Regions from separate parts of the Collimonas sp. PA-H2 genome, predicted to be linked through region 2. Evidence: predicted binding sites of a transcription regulator. Region 2 holds the regulator's gene; each other region holds the start of a gene.
What was found. Region 2 encodes HrcA, which represses chaperone genes, less so after heat shock. Its sites were predicted from a motif close to TTAGCACTCNNNNNNNNNGAGTGCTAA; they were not measured.
Positions count from the first base shown of each region.

Region 1: the regulator HrcA is predicted to act here: its motif matches at 2,021-2,047, upstream of rpoH (RNA polymerase sigma factor RpoH).
Region 3: the regulator HrcA is predicted to act here: its motif matches at 2,020-2,046, upstream of groES (co-chaperone GroES).

Region 1 is NZ_PDBX01000001.1:3,053,809-3,057,082, forward strand. It holds gene BCF11_RS13975 (saccharopine dehydrogenase family protein) at 1-932, opposite strand, end outside; gene rpoH (RNA polymerase sigma factor RpoH) at 1,051-1,950, opposite strand; gene BCF11_RS13985 (GTPase) at 2,210-2,584, opposite strand; gene BCF11_RS13990 (response regulator) at 2,581-3,274, opposite strand, start outside.
Region 2 is NZ_PDBX01000001.1:1,613,089-1,616,362, forward strand. It holds gene BCF11_RS07220 (NAD kinase) at 1-256, opposite strand, end outside; gene BCF11_RS07225 (HAD family hydrolase) at 312-1,052, shown strand; gene hrcA (heat-inducible transcriptional repressor HrcA) at 1,129-2,151, shown strand; gene BCF11_RS07235 (TfoX/Sxy family protein) at 2,166-2,537, shown strand; gene fur (ferric iron uptake transcriptional regulator) at 2,556-2,981, opposite strand; gene BCF11_RS07245 (outer membrane protein assembly factor BamE) at 3,056-3,274, shown strand, end outside.
Region 3 is NZ_PDBX01000001.1:1,429,063-1,432,336, reverse strand. It holds gene groL (chaperonin GroEL) at 1-1,504, opposite strand, end outside; gene groES (co-chaperone GroES) at 1,606-1,899, opposite strand; gene BCF11_RS06505 (di-heme oxidoredictase family protein) at 2,322-3,274, opposite strand, start outside.

The DNA.
Region 1 (3,274 bases), 1.4 Mb from region 2:
GCGCCAACCCCTGTCACCTCGACATGCATGGCGCCGGCATCGGAACCGAAGCGGATGAAAAGGTCGCTAAGCCGTTTCAGCATAGCCGCGTAGCGCGACCAGTTATGCACCAATCCGAGGCGACGCATGCCAGCCATCAGCCAGACCCCGAAATGCAGCACAGGAAGCTCCAGGCCGGCGCCAAAGGAAATGTTGCGGACGCCGGGATAGCGAGCCGGGAAGAGCTGTAGGTCGGGAACGTCGCAGTTAGCCAGCCAGCGGTTGCCGACAGGTTGCTGGTAGCGCTGGCGGCGTAATCCCTGCCAGCCGACTACAGGCTGCCATCGTCCATCGCTCCATTGCAGGAACGATGCGCCGCAATAGCCGAGAATGGCGCGTACTGTCGCCAGGCCGCGCTCGGTGCGGTTGCCGGGACTGATGCCGATGGCGATGTCGTGCAGCTCACGGAAATCCGCTGCCAACTGGTCGACAACCGCGCTCGACAAAGCCGGCACCGAACTGGCGCCGCTGGTCACCAGCACATCCGCCTGCCTGGCTGAGGCGTCCAGCGCCGTGATGCCGGAGACGAAATCGCGGCCGTCGGCCAGGTCCACATAATGCGCTCCGGCAGCGATGCAGGCGCGCGCAACATCGTAGCCCTGGCCTTGAAACGGGCCGCTGGTATGTATTACGGCATTGGCGCCGCTGGCTTCGATGCACGCAGCAAGCTGCGCATCCTGTACGTCGATACGGAGTGCGGAAAAGCGCGCGGGTGGCGTAAGTTGATTGAGCGAGTCCGCCAGGGCCTGGGCGGCGCTAAGGTCGCGCCCGGCGAGCATGACGTGCAGGAGAGGGTCCAGGGCCAGCCGTTCCGCAAGTTTCTTTCCGAAGAAGCCGTAGCCGCCTATCAACAGCACTTTATAAATCGCCGTGTCTGTATTGTTGCTGTTCATTGGGCGTTCTACTGCTTTCGGCCATGTTTACGTATAGGCAATAGTGTAACACCGAGAGGAAAAACAAAGCCCCCTGGACCGTAAGGCTGCAGGGGGCTTCATAGGAAAAAGTCGATGATCAGGCAAATGCCGCCAGCGAGCCCTTCATTTTCTTCAAGGCAACCGCTTCGATTTGCCGTATGCGCTCCGCCGAGACGCCGAATTCGTCGGCCAGCTCATGCAAGGTGGCGCCGGAACCGTCGTCGTTGGCCAGCCAGCGGGCTTCGACGATGCGACGCGAGCGTTCATCCAGCTTGCCCAGGGCAGATTCGAGGCCTTCCGATTGCAGGCGGTCATAGCGCTGCGCTTCCAGCACCTTGGTCGGTTCCTGCGATTCCGACGACAGATAGGCAATCGGTGCAAATTTGTCATCGTCGTCATCGGTTGGCGCATCCAGTGCGATGTCGCGGCCGGTCAGGCGCGTTTCCATCTCGATCACTTCTTCGCGCTTGACGTTGAGGGTCTTGGCCAGGGCGTCGACCTGCGACGGCGTCATCGCGTCCAGGCCCTCCTTGTGGCTGCGCAGATTGAAAAACAGCTTGCGCTGCGCCTTGGTGGTGGCTACTTTCACCAGGCGCCAGTTTTTCAGGATGTATTCATGCATTTCCGCCTTGATCCAGTGCATGGCGTACGACACCAGCCGTACACCCTGGTCCGGGTCGAAGCGCTTGACGGCTTTCATCAGGCCAATGTTGCCTTCCTGGATCAGGTCAGCGTGCGGCAAGCCATAACCGAGGTAGCCGCGGGCGATCGAGACCACCAGGCGCAAATGCGACAGCACCAGCTTTTGAGCGGCGCCAAGGTCGTTTTTGTCGCGCAATTGTTGCGCAAGAGAAATTTCTTCATCGTGTGTCAACATCGGCAGGCGGTTCACGGCCGAGATATAAGCGTCGATATTCCCCAGCGTGCCGGAAAAGCCGAGCGCCAGGGCGTTGCTCTCGGTAGGCATTAATGCGGTGCTGACTGATGGATTCTTCATTCTTTCTCCTTGCTGTCCGGCCAGCTCAGGCTGCCGGTTGATCAACGATCAGACGTATGACGGGAATATATTAGCACTCTCTAATTCAGAGTGCTAATAGGATTTGTTAGTGAATGTACATAGCGTGCTGCTATTGGAATTATTCTTATGATTGTCATACGCAACAACTTAGAGGGGAAAAGCCGAGGAAAGTTGCGTGCCGGCGGCAGGAAAATGCTGCATAGCCGCAGGGCAATTCCCGCTGCCGGACGACAGTGGCTCAGACCGTCAGGTCCTGGGTCAGGGAGAGATAAGCGTCGTACGGCGGCTGGCTGAGGAAAGCGCGGATTTGCTCCAGGTGGGTGTCGTCGGCAATGCTGATGAACAATCGCGCTGGCGCTTTGCGCAGCAGGCGGTTCAAAGTGACCCGCAGCGTCAGGTTGCCAATGCAGCAAAAACAGCCCGGGGCGATGCGTTTGACTTCCAGTTCTGGCGGCAGGTCGGCCGTGGCCAGCTTGCCGTCGGCCAGGCCTTCCAGAATCAGTGCGGTACTCTGATAAACGCCCTGCTGCGCCAATTCTTGCTGCAGTGCAGACCAGATTGCGGCTTCGCGCGCGCTCGCCGCTCTGCCGCTGACTAGCGTCGTGAGTGTCATCCGCCCTTTTTCGACAGCTTTCCCGGATCGACGCCGAGTTGCTTCAGTTTCCGGTACAGATGGGTGCGCTCCAGTCCGGTTTTTTCGGCCACTCTGGTCATGCTGCCGCTTTCGCGGATCAGATGGTATTCGAAATAGGCGCGCTCGAAAGCATCGCGTGCTTCACGCAAAGGCAGGCCGAACGATGTCGAGAACAGGCTTTCCGAGGCTGCCGCCACCGATGGCATGGCTGCGGCGTGTCCGCTGTCGGACGCGATCGGATTGTTAAAGGCGCCCGCAGCGGCGACCACGTCGCCCAATTCGTTGGTGGCGGCGACCGGTTGCGGATAGAGGGTTGGCGCGCGGGCGGTCTTCGGTCCCTGCGACAACCCCTGCTGGACCGCTTTCAACAGTTTTTGCAAGGCAATCGGCTTTTCCAGGAAATTCAGGGCGCCGATGCGCGTCGCTTCTACCGCGGTGTCGATGGTGGCGTGGCCGGACATCATGATGACCGGCATGGTCAGCAAGCCGTCGCGCTGCCATTCCTTGAGCAGCGTCACGCCGTCGGTGTCCGGCATCCAGATGTCGAGCAGCACCAGATCGGGCACGCCGCCCTGACGAAACTCGCGAGCCTGTTGTGCATTTTCCGCGGCGGTTACTACATGCCCCTCGTCACCTAAAATTTCCGAGAGCAATTCCCGAATTCCCATT
Region 2 (3,274 bases):
CGTCGCCGCCAACAATGATGGCGGCATCGGCCTGTTCGCCGATCTGCTCCGGGGTCATGGCGGCGATGCCGGGCAAGGCGACATTCTGCGCGGTCTCGGCCTCCAGCACCACGTGATGGCCGCGACCTTGCAGGAAATCGACGATTTCAGTCAGCGATTCGGAAATGCCGGCGGCAAAATACTTGCCGACGATCGCAATGGTCTTCGGCGCAGGTTCCGGCAAATTCGCTTGAGAAGGTAATTTTATAGGCCACATGCTGGCGATTAGACCATAATTTAGGCTTGCAATGAAGGATACGCACGTGGCTCTGATGAATAATTCAACACCTTCCCCCCATTCGCAGCCGGACAAGCCGCAGATCATCAAAGCGGTTCTGTTCGATCTTGACGATACGCTATGGCCGATAGCGCCAGTGATCGCGCGCGCCGAACAAATCCTGTTCGAGTGGCTGCAGGCCAATGCCGAGGCGCTCACCCGCCAGTTCAGCATCGACAGCCTGCGCCAGCAGCGGCTGCAGCTGGTGGCTACCGATCCGGTGTTCCGCTTCGATCTGTGGAAGCTGCGCCACGCGGCGCTGAGCACTGCCCTCAGCAGCGTCGGCGAAGACCCGGCCAAGGCAGATGCCGCCATGGCCGTGTTTTCCGAAGCGCGCCATGCGGTGACGCCGTTCGCCGACGTCCAGCCGGTACTGAGCCGGCTGCAGCGCCGCCTGCCGCTGGGTACGGTCTCGAACGGCTTTGCCGACCTTGAGAAAATCGGCCTGGCCGGCCATTTCCAGGCCTCGATCGCAGCCCACAGCTTCGGCAGCGCCAAGCCCGATCCGGCTATCTTCCACGCCGCCTGCGCCGCCCTCAAGGTGGCGCCGCAGGAAGCCCTGTACGTCGGCGACGACCCCCTGCTGGACGTGGTCGGCGCCCAGCAGGCCGGCTTGCAGGCGGTCTGGATCAATCGCTTTGAGCGCGCGCTGCCGGAGGGGGTCCAGCCGCAAGCCAGCTGCACCAGCCTGAATGAACTGGAGGCATGGCTCGAACAAACACGATTTGCTGGCTAAAACAGTGTATAAGTGCTTTAGTTAAAGTGCGTAAGGCGCTGGCAAGCATGCGCAGCGCTCGCTAAAATAGAACCATATGCAACTAGATAATCGCGCTCAAACCCTGCTCAAGGCCCTGGTCGAACGGTATATTGCCGACGGCCAGCCGGTCGGCTCGCGTGCCCTGTCCAAGATCTCGGGACTGGAGCTGTCGCCGGCGACCATCCGCAACATCATGGCCGACCTCGAGGAAATGGGCTTCGTCGCCAGTCCCCATACTTCTGCCGGGCGGGTGCCGACACCGCGCGGCTACCGCATGTTCGTCGATACCCTGCTGACGGTCGAGGCTATCGACGAGACCGCGCTCGAATCGAAAATGCAAAACAGCCTGCAGCCCAGCTCGCAGCAGAAAATCATCACCAATGCGGCGCAAGTGTTGTCATCATTATCGCATTTTGCCGGCGTCGTGCTGAGTCCGCGGCGCGAATCGATTTTCCAGCAGATCGAATTCCTGCGGCTGTCGGAAAAACGCATCCTGCTGGTGATCGTCAGCCCCAGCGGCGACGTCCAGAACCGCCTGCTGCTGACCGATGTCGACTACAGCCCGGCGAAACTGGTGCAGGCGGCCAACTATATCAACCAGCATTACGGCGGCCTCAGCCTGGACGACGTCCGCCTGCGCCTGCAAGGCGAATTGCGCAAGCTGCGCGACGACATGACCTGGCTGATGCAGGCCGCCGTGGAAGCCGGCAGCGACGCCATGACCGACAACAGCGACGAGGTGGTGATTTCCGGCGAGCGCAATCTGCTCAGCGTGACCGACCTGTCGTCCAATATGGATTCCTTGCGCAAGCTGTTCGACATGTTCGAGCAAAAAACCGGCCTGATGCAGTTGCTGGATATCTCCGGCAAGGCCACTGGCGTGCAGATCTTCATCGGCGGCGAATCGCAGCTGGTGCCGATGGACGAGATGAGCGTGGTGACGGCGCCGTATGAAGTCAACGGCAAGATCGTCGGCACGCTGGGCGTGATCGGGCCGACGCGGATGGCTTATGAACGGGTGATCCCGATCGTGAATATCACCGCCAAGCTGCTGTCGAACGCCCTCAGCCACAGCTGACCAGGGCTGCCCGCATGTCCCGCAACGACGCCATCATCGATTATATCCGTGAGCTGCTGGAGCCGTTTGGCGCTGTCAGCGCACGGCGCATGTTCGGCGGTTACGGCATCTATCACGACAGCGTGATGATCGGCCTGGTCGCCGATAGCACCTTGTTCCTGAAGACAGATGAACTGACCCGACCGCAGTTTGCCGCCGCCGGGTGCCGGCCCTTCGTTACCGAGAGCAGGGGGAAAACGATTGAGATGAGCTACTGGTCGGCGCCGGAAGACGCCATGGATTCGGCCCACGCCATGACGCCGTGGGCGCGGCTGGCTTATGCGGCGGCGGTGCGCAAGGCTAACGCCAAGCCGGCGCCTAAGGCAGCCAAGACACGTACGCGCTGAGCGGCAGCGAACAAGGGATCAAGCCTTTTTCTTGCGGCAGTCGCGGCAATGGCCGTACAGGGCCAGCGCATGGTCGGCGATTTCAAAACCGTGTTCCTTGGCGACGATTTTCTGGCGCTTTTCAATTTCCTCGTCGTAGAACTCTTCGACCAGGCCGCAATCCAGACAGACCAGATGGTCGTGATGCGAGCCTTCGTTGAGTTCGAACACGGCCTTGCCGGTTTCAAAGTGGTTGCGTTGCAACAGCCCTGCCTGCTCAAATTGCGTCAGTACGCGGTACACAGTTGCCAGGCCGACATCAAGATTTTCGCTGAGCAAGATCTTATAGACGTCTTCAGCGCTCAAGTGCCGCACTTCGCTGTTCTGGAAGATTTCCAGGATTTTGAGGCGTGGCAATGTGGCTTTGAGGCCGCTGGCTTTTAGTTCGGATGGATTGTTCGGCATGTTTTGGTCACAAATGGATGATCTGCTTTATCATATAGCGTTTTAGCACAGTTGCTCAATCAATTGAGATCCTTATGCGAATGTTGCTCTCCCCTGCCCGTACCTCCGCTTTGACCGCTAGCTTTGTCCTGATGGCCGCATTGGCCGGCTGCGCCTCGAAAAACCCCTTGCTGGACAGTCCTGCCGCAGCTGCGCCGGGCAACACTGCCACTGCCGCCGCTGACACCAGCGGCGTGCAAACCGTCAAGCATCGCCGCTTCCTGGGGATTTTTTCCCCATATCGTATAGATATA
Region 3 (3,274 bases), 180 kb from region 2:
AACGGGTAACCTTGGTTGGGTCCAGGATGCCCAGTGCAATCATGTCGCCATAAGTGCCGTCGGCAGCGTTGTAACCGTAGTTGCCCTTGCCTGCCAAGACCGCGTTGACCACAACCGATGGCTCGTCGCCAGCGTTGAATACGATCTGGCGCAGTGGCTCTTCGATCGCGCGCAGCACGATCTTGATGCCGGCTTCCTGGTCAGGATTGTCGCCCTTCAGGTCCTTGATATTGGCACGTGCGCGCAGGAATGCAACGCCGCCGCCTGGCACAACGCCTTCTTCAACTGCTGCACGGGTAGCGTGCAGAGCATCTTCAACGCGTGCTTTCTTTTCTTTCATTTCAACTTCGGTAGCAGCACCGACTTTGATCAGAGCAACGCCGCCGGCCAGCTTGGCAACGCGTTCTTGCAGTTTTTCACGGTCGTAATCCGAAGATGCTTCTTCGATTTGCGCGCGGATTTGCTTGACGCGAGCTTCGATAGTGATGGCTTCGCCTGCACCGTCGATGATGGTGGTGTTTTCCTTGCTGATTTCGATGCGCTTGGCTTGGCCCAGTTCAGCCAGAGTAGCTTTTTCCAGGGTCAGGCCGACTTCTTCGGCGATCACTTGGCCGCCGGTCAGGATAGCGATGTCTTCCAGCATGGCTTTACGACGGTCGCCGAAACCTGGAGCCTTGACAGCTGCAGTCTTCAGGATGCCGCGGATGTTGTTGACCACCAGAGTAGCCAGTGCTTCGCCTTCGACATCTTCTGCGATGATCAGCAGTGGACGGCCGGACTTGGCGACTTGTTCCAGGATCGGCAGCAGGTCACGGATGTTCGATACTTTTTTGTCGAACAACAGGATGAACGGATTTTCCAGAGCAACAACTTGCTTTTCCTGGTTGTTGATGAAGTATGGCGACAGGTAGCCGCGGTCGAATTGCATACCTTCGACGATGTCCAGTTCGTTTTCCAGCGACTTGCCATCTTCAACTGTGATCACGCCTTCTTTGCCGACTTTGTCCATTGCCTTGGCAATGATTTCACCGATGTCGGTGTCGGAGTTAGCGGAGATCGAACCAACTTGGGCGATTTCCTTGCTGGTTGTAGTTGGCTTCGACAGAGTCTTGATTTCAGCAACGATGGCGACAACAGCTTTGTCGATACCGCGCTTCAGGTCTGTAGGGTTGAAACCGGCGGCAACGTACTTGAAGCCTTCGCGAACGATAGCTTGTGCCAGCACGGTAGCGGTAGTGGTACCGTCACCAGCGTTGTCGGAAGTCTTGGAAGCAACTTCTTTCACGAGCTGCGCGCCCATGTTTTCCAGCTTGTCTTTCAGCTCGATTTCTTTAGCGACCGAAACACCGTCCTTGGTTACTGTAGGGGCGCCGAAGCTGCGCTCCAAAACCACGTTACGGCCCTTAGGACCCAAAGTGACCTTGACTGCGTTAGCCAGGATGTTGACGCCGTTGACGATCTTGGCGCGTGCTTCATCGCCGAAAATTACTTGCTTTGCTGCCATGTTTGATTCTCCTGAATAGGGTTGAATTCGATTGTGTAGTGCACGGACCTGATGAGGCGCGCTGGGCGCCGATCAATCAGATAATCCCGGTTTAACCGAAATTACTTGCCTTCAACTACGGCAAACAGGTCTTCTTCGCGCATTACCAGCAACTCATTGCCGTCGATCTTGACAGCCTGGCCGGAGTATTTGCCGAACAGAACGCGATCGCCAACCTTGACTGCCAGCGCACGGACATTGCCGTTTTCCAGAATCTTGCCGTTACCGACGGCCAGCACTTCACCTTGATCCGGCTTTTCAGCAGCCGCTTCAGGCAACACGATACCGGATGCGGTCTTGGTTTCCTGGTCGAGACGCTTGACGATAACGCGATCGTGCAAAGGACGAAGATTCATATGTGACTCCTTAAGATTCAACAGGTTATTTGTATTTGCAGCAACATCGCAGCAAAGCACCACTGTTCTGCTTTGCTATATATATGCGCCGCACAGTGACTAGTTAGTTCGGGGAGATTGTTAGCACTCTCTCCTAACGAGTGCTAAGTATAGGGACGCTCTGTTGATTTTTCAAGCCCGCATTCCGGTTTGCATTGATCTTGAATTGCGTAATTTGCAATTATCGATATTCGTTTAATGCTTAATGGCAATGATTGGGATCGACGGAGGCTCTTTTATTTCTGAAAAGAGTGTGCACAGCTATTGGCGCTGGTGCGAAGGCCGTCGAAAGGCAGAGCCGGAAATACCTGTAATGCAAACGGCCGCCGGGCAGCTTATCTGCCCGGCGGCCGGCACATCATGCAACACAGTCCTTAAGCAGACTACAGAGACCTGAGGAACGCCAGCAGGGCTTCGCGGTCGGTCGCGGACAGGGCCTGGAAGCGCTGGCGGGTGCGGTCCGCCTCGCCGCCATGCCAGAGGATGGCCTCGGTGAGATTGCGGGCGCGGCCATCATGCAGATAACCGACTTTGGCGCTGTTGCCCATCACCTTGTCGGTGTAGCCGATACCCCACAAAGGCGCCGTGCGCCACATGCTGCCCTTGGCCTGGCCCTCGACAAACTTGTCGGCAAGGTCGGCGCCCATGTCGTGCAGCAGCAAGTCGGTGTACGGGTGGATGGTCTGGTTACGCAACTCGGCAAACAGATGGCCAGATCCGGTCTTCATCTCCACTGCGTGGCAGGCGGTGCATCGTATGCCCTGGAAGACCTTGGCGCCGCTGCTTACCTGGGCCGGGTCGACGCGGTGTTCATCCAATGGCGCTACGCCCTTGGGGAAGCCGCTGGCAAGACTGCGCTGGGCCGGCACGCCCACCAGTGAAAGATAGTGCGAGATCGCTTGCAGATCGGACTCCGAGATGCCTTTTTGCACGCCGGCGGAGGCGCAACCGGCAGGGTCGGTGTTGCAGGCACGGTTGGGGTAGACCGGCGAGGTCACCGCCATGTCCAGCAGCAAGGCGGAAGCAGCTTGCTGGCGCAGTGTCGCCTTGGATGCCTTCCAGCCGAAGCGGCCCAAGCGCACGGCGCGGGTCTCAGGATCGAAGACGAAGTTAGGCAGGCCCTTGACGCCATCTTCATCCGGCGTCGCGCGTGCGCGCGCAAGGATGTCCGCTTCCGGCACGGCTTCCAGCAAGCCGGTGCCAATCATCGGCTGCGCGGCGCGCAGCGAGAAGGCGTCCGGCACCGGCCCCTCGAAGGCAAGCGTCGGCTTGCGCAACTCAACTGCCGTGCCGTCCGCCAGCTTCACTGAACGGCTCTCGAATCCGCCGACGTTGA